Regions from separate parts of the Streptomyces sp. NPDC038213 genome, predicted to be linked through region 2. Evidence: riboswitches for the same ligand, from Rfam matches in the RefSeq annotation. Region 2 holds a riboswitch; each other region holds the start of a gene.
The links. Region 2 has a riboswitch for cobalamin ahead of ACZ7JZ_RS13720 (acyl-CoA thioesterase). Riboswitches for the same ligand answer to the same signal wherever they lie in the genome.

Region 1 (3,260 bases), on a different contig from region 2:
CCGCCCACGGCGAACAGCAGCGGCACCGCGCCGGTGAAGCAGAAGCCGAGCGGGATCCGGAAGGCCCGCCACAGCTGGCGGGCAGCCACCCCGGCCGGTCCCAGCAGGACCGCCAGGGTGGCGGCCGCGACCACCGGACCGCCCGGCCAGGGCGGCAGGCACAGCGCACACAGCGTCAGGCCCAGTCCCAGCAGGGCCTTCTCCAGCGGATGGCGGCGGCGCCAGCGGCTGCCGTGCGCCGCGGCGTCGATGGGCAGCACCGGCTACGCGTTCCCGTCCGCGGTGCCCGCAGCGCCCCCGGCGGCGGCACCCGCCGCCTTCGCCTCGCCCTGCCGGCGGCCGCGGCGCACCCCGAAGTAGTACGCGAGCACGCCCGCGCCGATCGCCGCCTGGAGGGCGAACAGCGCCGACTCGACCTCCCCGGACGGGGGCTCGTACAGCGGGGAGAACCAGGGCTCGTAGTCCGGCTTCAGCTCGGTGATGGCCGCTTCCGCCTGTGCGTCCGCACCGGCGAACGGCTCCTCCTTGCCCTCGCCCAGGCCCAGGGCCAGCGGCAGCACCGCCAGGGCGGCGACCAGGAGCAGCAGCAGGGTGTTGATCTTCGCGTTCCGGCTCATCAGACCGAGGCCTCCGTCTTCGTGCCCGACTCCGTACCCCTGCCACCGTCCGCGCCCCCGGCGTCCCCGGTGATCCCGGCGGTCTTCGCGTCCTTGCGGCCGAGCACGCCCAGGCGGATCAGGTCGGCCGCGCTGGACTGCCGCAGCAGCCGCACGACGAGGACGGTCAGCAGGCCCTCGCTGACCGCGAGCGGGATCTGCGTGACGGCGAAGATGCCGCCGAACTTGGCCAGCGCTCCGGCGAAGCCGGTCCCCGGGTCGGGGAACGCCAGCGCCAGCTGCACGCTGGTCACGCAGTACGTGACCAGGTCGGCGAAGAAGGCGCCGAAGAACACCGACACCATGAGCGGGGTGCCCGAGCGGCGCAGCAGCCGGTAGACGGCGTAGCCCGCCCAGGGCCCGGCGATCGCCATCGAGAAGACGTTGGCGCCGAGTGTGGTCAGACCGCCGTGGGCCAGCAGCAGTGCCTGGAAGAGCAGGGTGATGGTGCCGAGCACCGCCATGATGGGCGGCCGGAACAGGATGGCCCCGAGCCCGGTACCCGTCGGGTGCGAGCAACTGCCCGTCACCGAGGGGATCTTCAGGGCGGACAGGACGAACGTGAAGGCGCCGGAGGCGCCGAGCAGCAGGGTGCTCTCAGGGTTGGACTTGACCTCGCGGGTCAGGGCCCGGACGCCGTGGACGACGAACGGAGCGGACGCGGCGCCCCAGGCGGCCGCGTGCAAAGGGGGCAGGAACCCCTCGGCTATATGCATGAGTGGGGAGACCTCTCCAGCACCTCGTGGATGGACAACGCGCCCCGGCCGGTCTCCTGGCTCACGGGTGTTGCCGCCCTGGCTCCGCCTTCCCGGTCTTCGCAGTCACCCGCAGCGGACCAGTGGCTTCCCGCAGGAGTGGAGCCGGACTTCCCGATCACAGTGGCGAGGGCCGCACCGGTTTTCCACCGGTTTCCCGAACACCAAGGCCGTACGACCCTAGTCGGCCGCCCCGCCGCCCACAACCTGCCCCCTCGGCCCGGGTCCCCTGCCGTGACCTGGACGTACGTACCTGCGGGGGCGCTGCGGCCCGCCCGCGGCCGGGTGGATCACCGGCCGCGGGCGGGCCGGTCCTCAGCAGACGTTCCTGTGCTGGACGTCCACGACGAAGCGCTCCGGCTTGTGGAGCTTGAAGGTGGAGTAGGAGGGCTTGGTGGTGAAGGCGGCGCCGAAGGTCACGTACCCCTCGTAGTCGCCGGTGAGGGCGAGGCCCTTGAGCTTGGGCAGCCAGATCCTGGTCAGCTTGGGGCCCTTGTAGACGGACTGCCCGGCGTCGTTGTGCGCCTGGGCCGGGTTCAGCCGGATCTCCAGGAAGTACTTCCCGGCGAGCGGGACCTTCTTCCCGGACCCGTCGTAGCGCAGTTCGGCCACCCGCTTGACGGTCACCGAGGGTATGTAGCCCTTGATGTCCACGACGATCCGGTCGAAGGTGCAGTGCCCGCCCCAGCGGGCGTTGACCACGAGCGGGGTCTGGGTGGCGGCGGTGAGCTGCGGCGCGGCGGCCGCCGGAGCCGCGGCGGCGGAAGCCGGGGCCGCGAGCGCGACACCGGCGGTGAGCAGGACGCCCGTGGCCGCGGCCACGAGTCGCTGACGGCGGACGGAACGGTGAGGCATGACGACCCCCGGTTCTCCTGAGGCGGGGACAATGCTGTCTCCAGAAGAGACATCCCTCACACTCCCGCCGGTTCCCCCCTCCGCCGCCGATTTCCGGCGGCGGAGGGGGTCGGGCGGTCAGGCGGTCAGCACTCGATGACGTTGACCGCGAGGCCGCCGCGGGCCGTCTCCTTGTACTTGACCTTCATGTCGGCGCCGGTCTCCTTCATGGTCTTGATGACCTTGTCGAGGGAGACCTTGTGGCTGCCGTCGCCGCGCAGGGCCATGCGGGCGGCGGTGACGGCCTTGACGGCCGCCATGCCGTTGCGCTCGATGCAGGGGATCTGGACCAGGCCGCCGACCGGGTCGCAGGTCAGGCCCAGGTTGTGCTCCATGCCGATCTCGGCGGCGTTCTCCACCTGCTCGGGGGTGCCGCCCATGACCTCGGCGAGGGCGCCCGCGGCCATCGAGCAGGCCGAGCCGACCTCGCCCTGGCAGCCGACCTCGGCACCGGAGATCGAGGCGTTCTCCTTGAAGAGCATGCCGATGGCTCCGGCGGCCAGCAGGAAGCGGACCACGCCGTCCTCGTCGGCGCCGGGCACGAAGTTCACGTAGTAGTGCAGGACGGCCGGCAGGACGCCCGCCGCGCCGTTGGTCGGGGCGGTGACGACCCGGCCGCCGGCCGCGTTCTCCTCGTTGACCGCCATCGCGTAGATCGTCGTCCACTCGCTGCGGTGCAGCAGCGGGTCGCCCTCGGTGCGCAGCTGGCGGGCCGTGGCGGCGGCGCGGCGCTTGACGCGCAGCCCGCCCGGCAGGATGCCCTCGCGGGAGATGCCGCGCTGCACGCAGGCCTGCATGACCCCCCAGATCTCCAGCAGGCCGGCGCGGATCTCCTCCTCCGTACGCCAGGCCTTCTCGTTCTCCAGCATCAGGGAGGAGATCGACAGCCCGGTCTCGCGGGCCAGGCGCAGCATCTCGTCGCCGGAGCGGAAGGGGTACTTCAGCACCGTGTCGT
Region 2 (3,260 bases):
GCCAGGGCGGTGTGCAGCGCCCGCCCGGCGAGCGCCCGTCCGCTGTCCCCCTGCCGCCCCGGGTTCCCGGCCCCGGCGAACCCGGCGACTACGGCGACCACGCTCCCGGCGCGCCCCGGGGCCAGTACGCCGCCGAGGACCTGCGCCAGCCTCTCCGCGAGCAGCGCCTCGGGCACCGTACGGGCGTTGCCCGCCCCGGCCGAAGCCGTGGCGAGGTACGGCCCGTCCGCGCCGGCGTCCCCCTCCGCGTCCGCGTCGGCGAGCGCCGCGCGCAGATGCGAACCGCCGCCGTCGATCCCCAGCACGAGCCCCATCGCACTCCCTCCCCGACCTGATCTGACCTGCCTGCCCTGCCTGCCCTGCCCAATGCGCGCCCGGCCGCCACCGCCTGACGGTCACCCAGATCGTAGGTGCACCGCACCGCAGTCGAGGAGGGGCACGGCGCCCGGCCCTCCGAGCCCCCGCCGCCGACCGCGCGCCATCGCCCTCCGGCCAGGCCCCCGCGTCCCCGCCCCCGGCTTCTGCCGGCCCGCGGGCGGCCGATGCGCCCGGCGGCCGGATGCCGCACCCGCACCACCGCCCGCGACCGCACCGCCGGTACCCGGCCGGAATGCCCCCCTTCCCCGGGTCCTGCTGGCGTGGGGGCCTCCGGCGCCCCGGCCGCCGCCGCGCCCGCCCCTGCCGTGCGGGTCGAAGGGGACGGGATGGTCTCGCAGGCGGCGCAGCACACCAGGGCGGTGGTGGAGGCCTACTGGACCCCGGCCCGCATGAGGTGGGCGCTGGCCCACCCCGTGGACGCGCGCCCCGCCCCCGCCGCGGCGGCGCCACCGCGCGGCGCAGCAGCGGCAGGCGGGTCTGCACCGGACGAGCGAACCGGTCGACCCCGCACGGGACTTCTTCTCCTCCGCGCACGGGACGTCGGCCAAGGTCCTCATCGGCCGGATCAACCGCTGACGGGGCGGGTGCAGACCCGGGGCGGTGCCGGGCGGGGGAGCAGGCCGGCCGCCGCGGGTGTGTCCGGGCCCTCACCACCGGGCCCTGCCGGGCCGCCGGTCCGTGCCGGTAGGCTGGGCGGGCAGCTGGTTCGCCCCGTCCGCCAGGCGGGATGCGTCGCAAGAGGGAACCCGGTGGGAATCCGGGACTGCCCCGCAGCGGTGAGTGGGAACGACCGCCGTCATACGCACTGGGACCGGACAACGGTCCTGGGAAGCGACGGCCAGTAGGAGCCCGCCGGGAGATCCGGCAGGCCCGCCCGCGAGTCCGAAGACCTGCCACTGCCTGTATGCCCAAGGCGCATACAGGGTCCGGGAGTCCACCCCCGGGCCTTTCTGCCGCGACTCGCGAAGGAGAGTTGACGTGGCCGGTACGACCGCAGGCACCGTGGGGTGCGCAGCCAAGGTCCCGGGCGATTCCCGGGTGACCCTCGCCCACATCATGAGCGAGCACGACACCAATCTGTACGGCACCATCCACGGCGGCGTCGTGATGAAGCTCATCGACGATGCGGCGGCCGCCGCGGCCGGACGGCACGCTGACGGCCCCGCCGTGACCGTGGCCGTGGACCGGATGGCGTTCCTCGCGCCGGTGCGGGCCGGTGACCTGCTCAGCGTCGACGCCGAACTGGAGCGGGCCGGGCGTACTTCGATGACCGTGGGCGTACGCGTCCGGGCGGAGCGCTGGAACGCCTCGGGTCCCGCGACCGAAGTGGCCACGGCGACGCTGGCGTTCGTCGCGATCGACGCCGAGGGCCGGCCGCGGCCCGTCCCCGCACTCGAAGCCCCCGCGCCGATTCCCGCGTAGCGGGGGACCTTTCGCGGGCGGCTGTACCGCGGGGCGAGCCCCGCTGCCGGATCGGCGAGAGCCGCACGCCCCTCCGCTCCCCCTTCTCCGACCTGCCCTCCCCTGCCCCTCCCCTGTCCCTCCGGACCTTCGCGACCGCGGGCCGACAGGGCGGTTTCTGCTGCCCGGGGCGCGGAGGGGCGCGCGCGATCCCCTGCACCCCCACGAGCCCTGCCGCCCCTCCGACCCTTGTTGCATGTTGTGTGCAACTGCCTCTAAGTTGCAGCAGCAGTCGCAGCAGGGCGCGTCGAACCGGGCGTCCAGACCATCCGATCCGACTGCGGTGAGAGGACCATCCATGCCCCGCAACCCCCTGAAATCCGTGCTGTCCGCATGCGCCCTGGCCGTGCTGGTGTCCGGCTGCGGCGGAGGCAGCACGTCCTCCCCCGCGGACTCCTCCTCGGCAGGTGCCGCCGGCGCCTCCGCCAAGGGATTCCCGGTCACGGTCGACAACTGCGGCGTGAAGACCACGTACAAGCGCCCGCCGCAGCGGGCCGTCTCGCTCAACCAGCACGCGACGGAGGCCCTGCTGGCCCTCGGCGTCGAGAAGTCGATGGTCGGCACGGGCTACCTGGACGACAAGATCCTCCCCGAGTACCAGGCCGCGTACGACAGCGTGAAGGTGATCTCCGAGGAGTACCCCTCCTTCGAGGCCCTGCTGGCCGCCGAGCCCGACTTCGTCTACGGCGGATGGTCCTCCACCTTCGACGAGAAGGAGGGCCGCAGCCGCGCGGCCCTCGCCAAGGCCGGGATCAACACCCACCTCAACACCGAGGAGTGCCCCACCGGGCCGGTGACCGTCGCCGCCATGGACGCGGAGATCCGCACGCTCGCCAAGATCTTCGGCGTGCCCGAGCGGGGCGAGGAGCGGCTGAAGGGCCTGCACGCCACCCTGGACAGGGTCGCGGGCCAGCTCAAGGGGGCCACCCCGCTCAAGCTCTTCGTCTACGACAGCGGCGACAAGACGGCGTTCACCGCGGGCGGCGCGGGCATGGGCAACGAGATGATGCGGCTCGCGGGCGGGGTGAACCTCTTCGCGGACCTCGACAAGGCCTACGGCGACGTGTCGTTCGAGCAGGTGGCGCAGCGGGCGCCCGAAGTGGTCGTCATCTACGACTACGGTGACCAGACCGTCGAGCAGAAGAAGAAGTTCCTCCTCGCACACCCGGCGCTGAAGGACGTACCCGCCATCAAGAACAAGCGGTTCGCGGTGCTGCCGCTGTCCTCGACCGTGCTCGGCGTCCGGGTGCCCGGGGCCGTCGAGTCGCTGGCCAAGCAGCTCCACCCGGACCGCGTCCGGTGACCGACGTGGAGACCCGTACGGCCGAAGGGGCGGACCCCGCCGGGAGCGGCCGCCCCGCCGGCGGCAGAGCCGCAGCCCGCACGTCCGCACAGGTGGACGGGCCCGGGCACGGAAGCGG
Region 3 (3,260 bases), on a different contig from region 2:
GAGGTTGCACACCGCGGTCTCGTCGTCGTTCGTGACCTCGATGATCTCGGTGCAGAGGTTCGAGGAGTGCACGACGCGGCCCGGGAGGGCGGTCTGGTTCGCGGTCCGGTTGGAGGCGTCCTTGAAGGTCATCCAGCCGTTGCCGGTCTGCGCGAGGGTGCGCATCATCCGGCCGTACAGGTCGCGGGCGGGCATGGTCTTGCGGGCCAGCCCCGCCGCCTCGGCCTTCAGGTACGCCGCGTCGAACTCCTCGCCGTACAGGTCGACGAGCTCGGGCACGTCGGAGGGGGAGAACAGCGACCACGGGGCGTCGGCGTTCACGCGGCGCATGAACTCGTCCGGGATCCAGTGCGCCAGGTTGAGGTTGTGGGTGCGCCGGGCGTCCTCGCCGGTGTTGTCGCGCAGTTCGAGGAACTCCTCGATGTCCGCGTGCCAGGTCTCCAGGTAGACGGCGGCGGCGCCCTTGCGGCGGCCGCCCTGGTTCACGGCGGCGACGGAGGCGTCGAGGGTCTTCAGGAACGGCACGATGCCGTTGGAGTGCCCGTTGGTGCCGCGGATCAGCGAACCGCGGGCGCGGATGCGGGAGTACGACAGGCCGATGCCGCCGGCGTGCTTCGAGAGGCGGGCGACCTGGTGGTAGCGGCCGTAGATCGAGTCCAGCTCGTCCAGCGGGGAGTCCAGCAGGTAGCAGGAGGACATCTGCGGGTGCCGGGTGCCCGAGTTGAAGAGCGTGGGGGAGGAGGGCAGGTAGTCCAGGCGGCTCATCAGCCGGTACAGGGAGGCCACCTCCTCGACCGCGCGGACGCTGTCGTCCTCGGCCAGTCCGCAGGCCACGCGCAGCATGAAGTGCTGCGGGGTCTCGACGACCTGCCGGGTGATCGGGTGGCGCAGCAGGTAGCGGCTGTGCAGGGTGCGCAGGCCGAAGAAGCCGAAGCGGTCGTCGGCGCCCTCGCCGAGCGAGTGCTCGACCAGGGAGTCCAGGCGCGCGGCGTGCGTACGGACGAACTCGGCGGTGCGGTCGGCGATCAGGCCCTCGCGGTGGCCGGTCGCCACGGAGGCGGAGAAGGAGGTCGCGCCCTGGCCGGCGGCCTCGTCGGCGATGGCGAGGGTCAGCAGGCGCGCGGCGAGCTTCGAGTACGCGGGGTCCTCGGAGATGAGCCCCGCGGCCGCCTCGGTGGCCAGCCCCCGCAGCTCGGCCTCGTCGGCGGCGGCGCTGCGGCCGCGCAGGGCGGCGGCGGCGACCCGGCCGGGGTCGGTGTCCGGCAGGTCGGCGGTGAGCTCGGTGAGGGTGCGCAGCAGCGCGGCCCCGGGCCCCCCGGTCTCGGCCGGGTCGGCGGGCTGGTCGGACTCGGCGCGCGATGCGGCAGGCGCGATGGTCACGGTGGGGGGCTCTCCCTCGCTCGGCTCCGGGGCCTGGCGGGAGGGCGCGGGCGGGCGCGTGCGGGCGTGGCAGGTCACACGAACTCACCGCACGGCGTCCACCAGCCCAAATCGCGAGGCCCGGACGTGGTCTGCGTCCGGCCGGTCGGCCGGATCAGGCGGTCGGCAGGTCCTCGGACTCGCAGCGCACGAAGGGTGCACTTCATACCGTTGCGGGACAGTTCCGGATTCGCACCGGATTCCCCTGCGGCGACAGCAGGGATGAGCATACATGTGGGGGCCCCTTCCTGTGGGACCCCCTAGATGTTGTGTCGAGTCGACTACTGATCGAGCGCGTTCAGCTCCAGCGCGTAGGTGATCAGGGGTACGGACGGTACGGGCGACCAGTCCCGCTCCGGGGTCCGGACGAAGCCCAGCCGGTGGTAGATCCGGTGGGCGCCGCGCATGGCGGGCTGGGTGGAGAGCACCACCGCGCGGACCCCTTCCAGGGCCCTGGCCCGGTCGATGCAGGCGCGTACGAGGGCCTCTCCGGCGCCCTGGCCGCGGGCCTCCCGGGCCACGGCGAGCATCCGGAACTCGGCCTCGCCGGGGCCCGCGATATCGGCGTAGCTGCTGCCGGGCGGCGCGAAGGCGACCCCGCCGAGCAGCGGACCGTCCCCGCGCACGGCGACCAGCACCTCGGAGTCCCGGGCGCGGGCGGCCACGTCGCGGAGCACGGAGGCGTAGTCCCCGCCGGCGTTGGCGTCGAGCAGCCCGTCGGCGAGGTAGGCCTGCGCGGTGATCTCCCCGAGGTCCGCGTACTCCCCGGGCCGCGCCTCCCTGATGACGATGTCCATGCCGTCGAGTGTGCCGGACGGGGGCGGGGGCGCCGGAGGGCGGGCGGGGGAGTGCGGGCGCGGGCGGGGGCGTACGGGGAGTACGGCAGGGGCCCCGCCGGGGGTGGCCGGCGGGGCCCCGTACGCCGCAGTGTGCGGGCGCTCAGCAGCAGCGGAAGCCCTCGCGGGGGTCCGCCTCCCGGGCGTCCGTGCGGGCGCGCTCGAAGGCGCGCCGGCTGAGGACCGCGGCGTCCGGGTCGTGGCCGCGGGCGTGGGCGACGTACCGGTCGTACGCCGCCTCGCCCGAGAACTCGCGGACGTAGAAGCGGATCCGGCCCCAGAGCTCGCGCGCGGACATCAGGCGACCGGCACCTTGGCGCGGCCGTCGTCGGGGTCGCCGGAGCCGGCCGCCGCGGCGGCTGCGGCCGCGGCCAGTTCCGCCTTCTCCTCCGGGGTGGCGATCAGCCCGGCCGGGGCGGTGATCCGGGAGCGCTGGTAGGGCGCCTCGTGGAGCTCCACGGTCCCGGGGCGCCTGACCGCCTTGACGCAGACCCGGGCGGCGTCCACGAGCACCACGACGATGAGCAGGGCGAAGAGGGCGGAGAGGACCCCGTCGACGGTGGCGTTGGTGACCACCGTGTGCATCTCGTCCATGGACTTGGCGGGCGGCAGGACCTTGTCGGCGTCGATGCCGGCCTGGAACTTGTCGCGCTGGGCGAAGAAGCCCACCCGCGGGTCCTCGGAGAAGATCTTCTGCCAGCTGGCGGTCAGGGTGACGGTCGCGTCCCAGGCCAGCGGTACGGCGGTCACCCAGGCCCACTTCAGGCGGCCGGACTTGACCAGCAGGGTGGTGCACACGGCCAGGGCCACGGCGGCGAGCAGCTGGTTCGCGATGCCGAACAGCGGGAAGAGCTGGTTGATCCCGCCCAGCGGGTCCTTGACGCCCACCCACAGGAAGTAGCCCCAGCCGCCCACGACCAGGGCGCTGGTGATCCAGACGCCCGGCTTCCAGCTGACCTGCTTGAAGGGCTTGGCCACGTTGCCCAGGGTGTCCTGGAGCATGAA

Region 1: it holds a riboswitch for cobalamin, as region 2 does, so the genes downstream of both, ACZ7JZ_RS24675 (energy-coupling factor ABC transporter permease) here and ACZ7JZ_RS13720 (acyl-CoA thioesterase) in region 2, are expected to answer to the same signal.
Region 3: it holds a riboswitch for cobalamin, as region 2 does, so the genes downstream of both, ACZ7JZ_RS19720 (ribonucleoside-diphosphate reductase subunit alpha) here and ACZ7JZ_RS13720 (acyl-CoA thioesterase) in region 2, are expected to answer to the same signal.

What each region holds. Positions count from the first base shown of each region.
Region 1 covers NZ_JBVJYM010000020.1:78,706-81,965, reverse strand. Annotated here, with positions in the region: gene cbiQ (cobalt ECF transporter T component CbiQ) at 1-260, opposite strand, end outside; gene ACZ7JZ_RS24680 (energy-coupling factor ABC transporter substrate-binding protein) at 264-617, opposite strand; gene ACZ7JZ_RS24675 (energy-coupling factor ABC transporter permease) at 617-1,372, opposite strand; cobalamin riboswitch at 1,402-1,595, opposite strand; gene ACZ7JZ_RS24670 (AMIN-like domain-containing (lipo)protein) at 1,727-2,266, opposite strand; gene ACZ7JZ_RS24665 (L-serine ammonia-lyase) at 2,392-3,260, opposite strand, start outside.
Region 2 covers NZ_JBVJYM010000007.1:75,203-78,462, reverse strand. Annotated here, with positions in the region: gene ACZ7JZ_RS13725 (N-acetylglucosamine kinase) at 1-314, opposite strand, end outside; cobalamin riboswitch at 1,063-1,290, shown strand; partial or broken gene ACZ7JZ_RS13720 (acyl-CoA thioesterase) at 1,435-1,767, shown strand; gene ACZ7JZ_RS13715 (ABC transporter substrate-binding protein) at 2,138-3,142, shown strand; gene ACZ7JZ_RS13710 (FecCD family ABC transporter permease) at 3,139-3,260, shown strand, end outside.
Region 3 covers NZ_JBVJYM010000013.1:79,389-82,648, reverse strand. Annotated here, with positions in the region: gene ACZ7JZ_RS19720 (ribonucleoside-diphosphate reductase subunit alpha) at 1-1,380, opposite strand, end outside; cobalamin riboswitch at 1,528-1,649, opposite strand; gene ACZ7JZ_RS19715 (GNAT family N-acetyltransferase) at 1,701-2,216, opposite strand; gene ACZ7JZ_RS19710 (YbdD/YjiX family protein) at 2,359-2,553, opposite strand; gene ACZ7JZ_RS19705 (carbon starvation CstA family protein) at 2,553-3,260, opposite strand, start outside.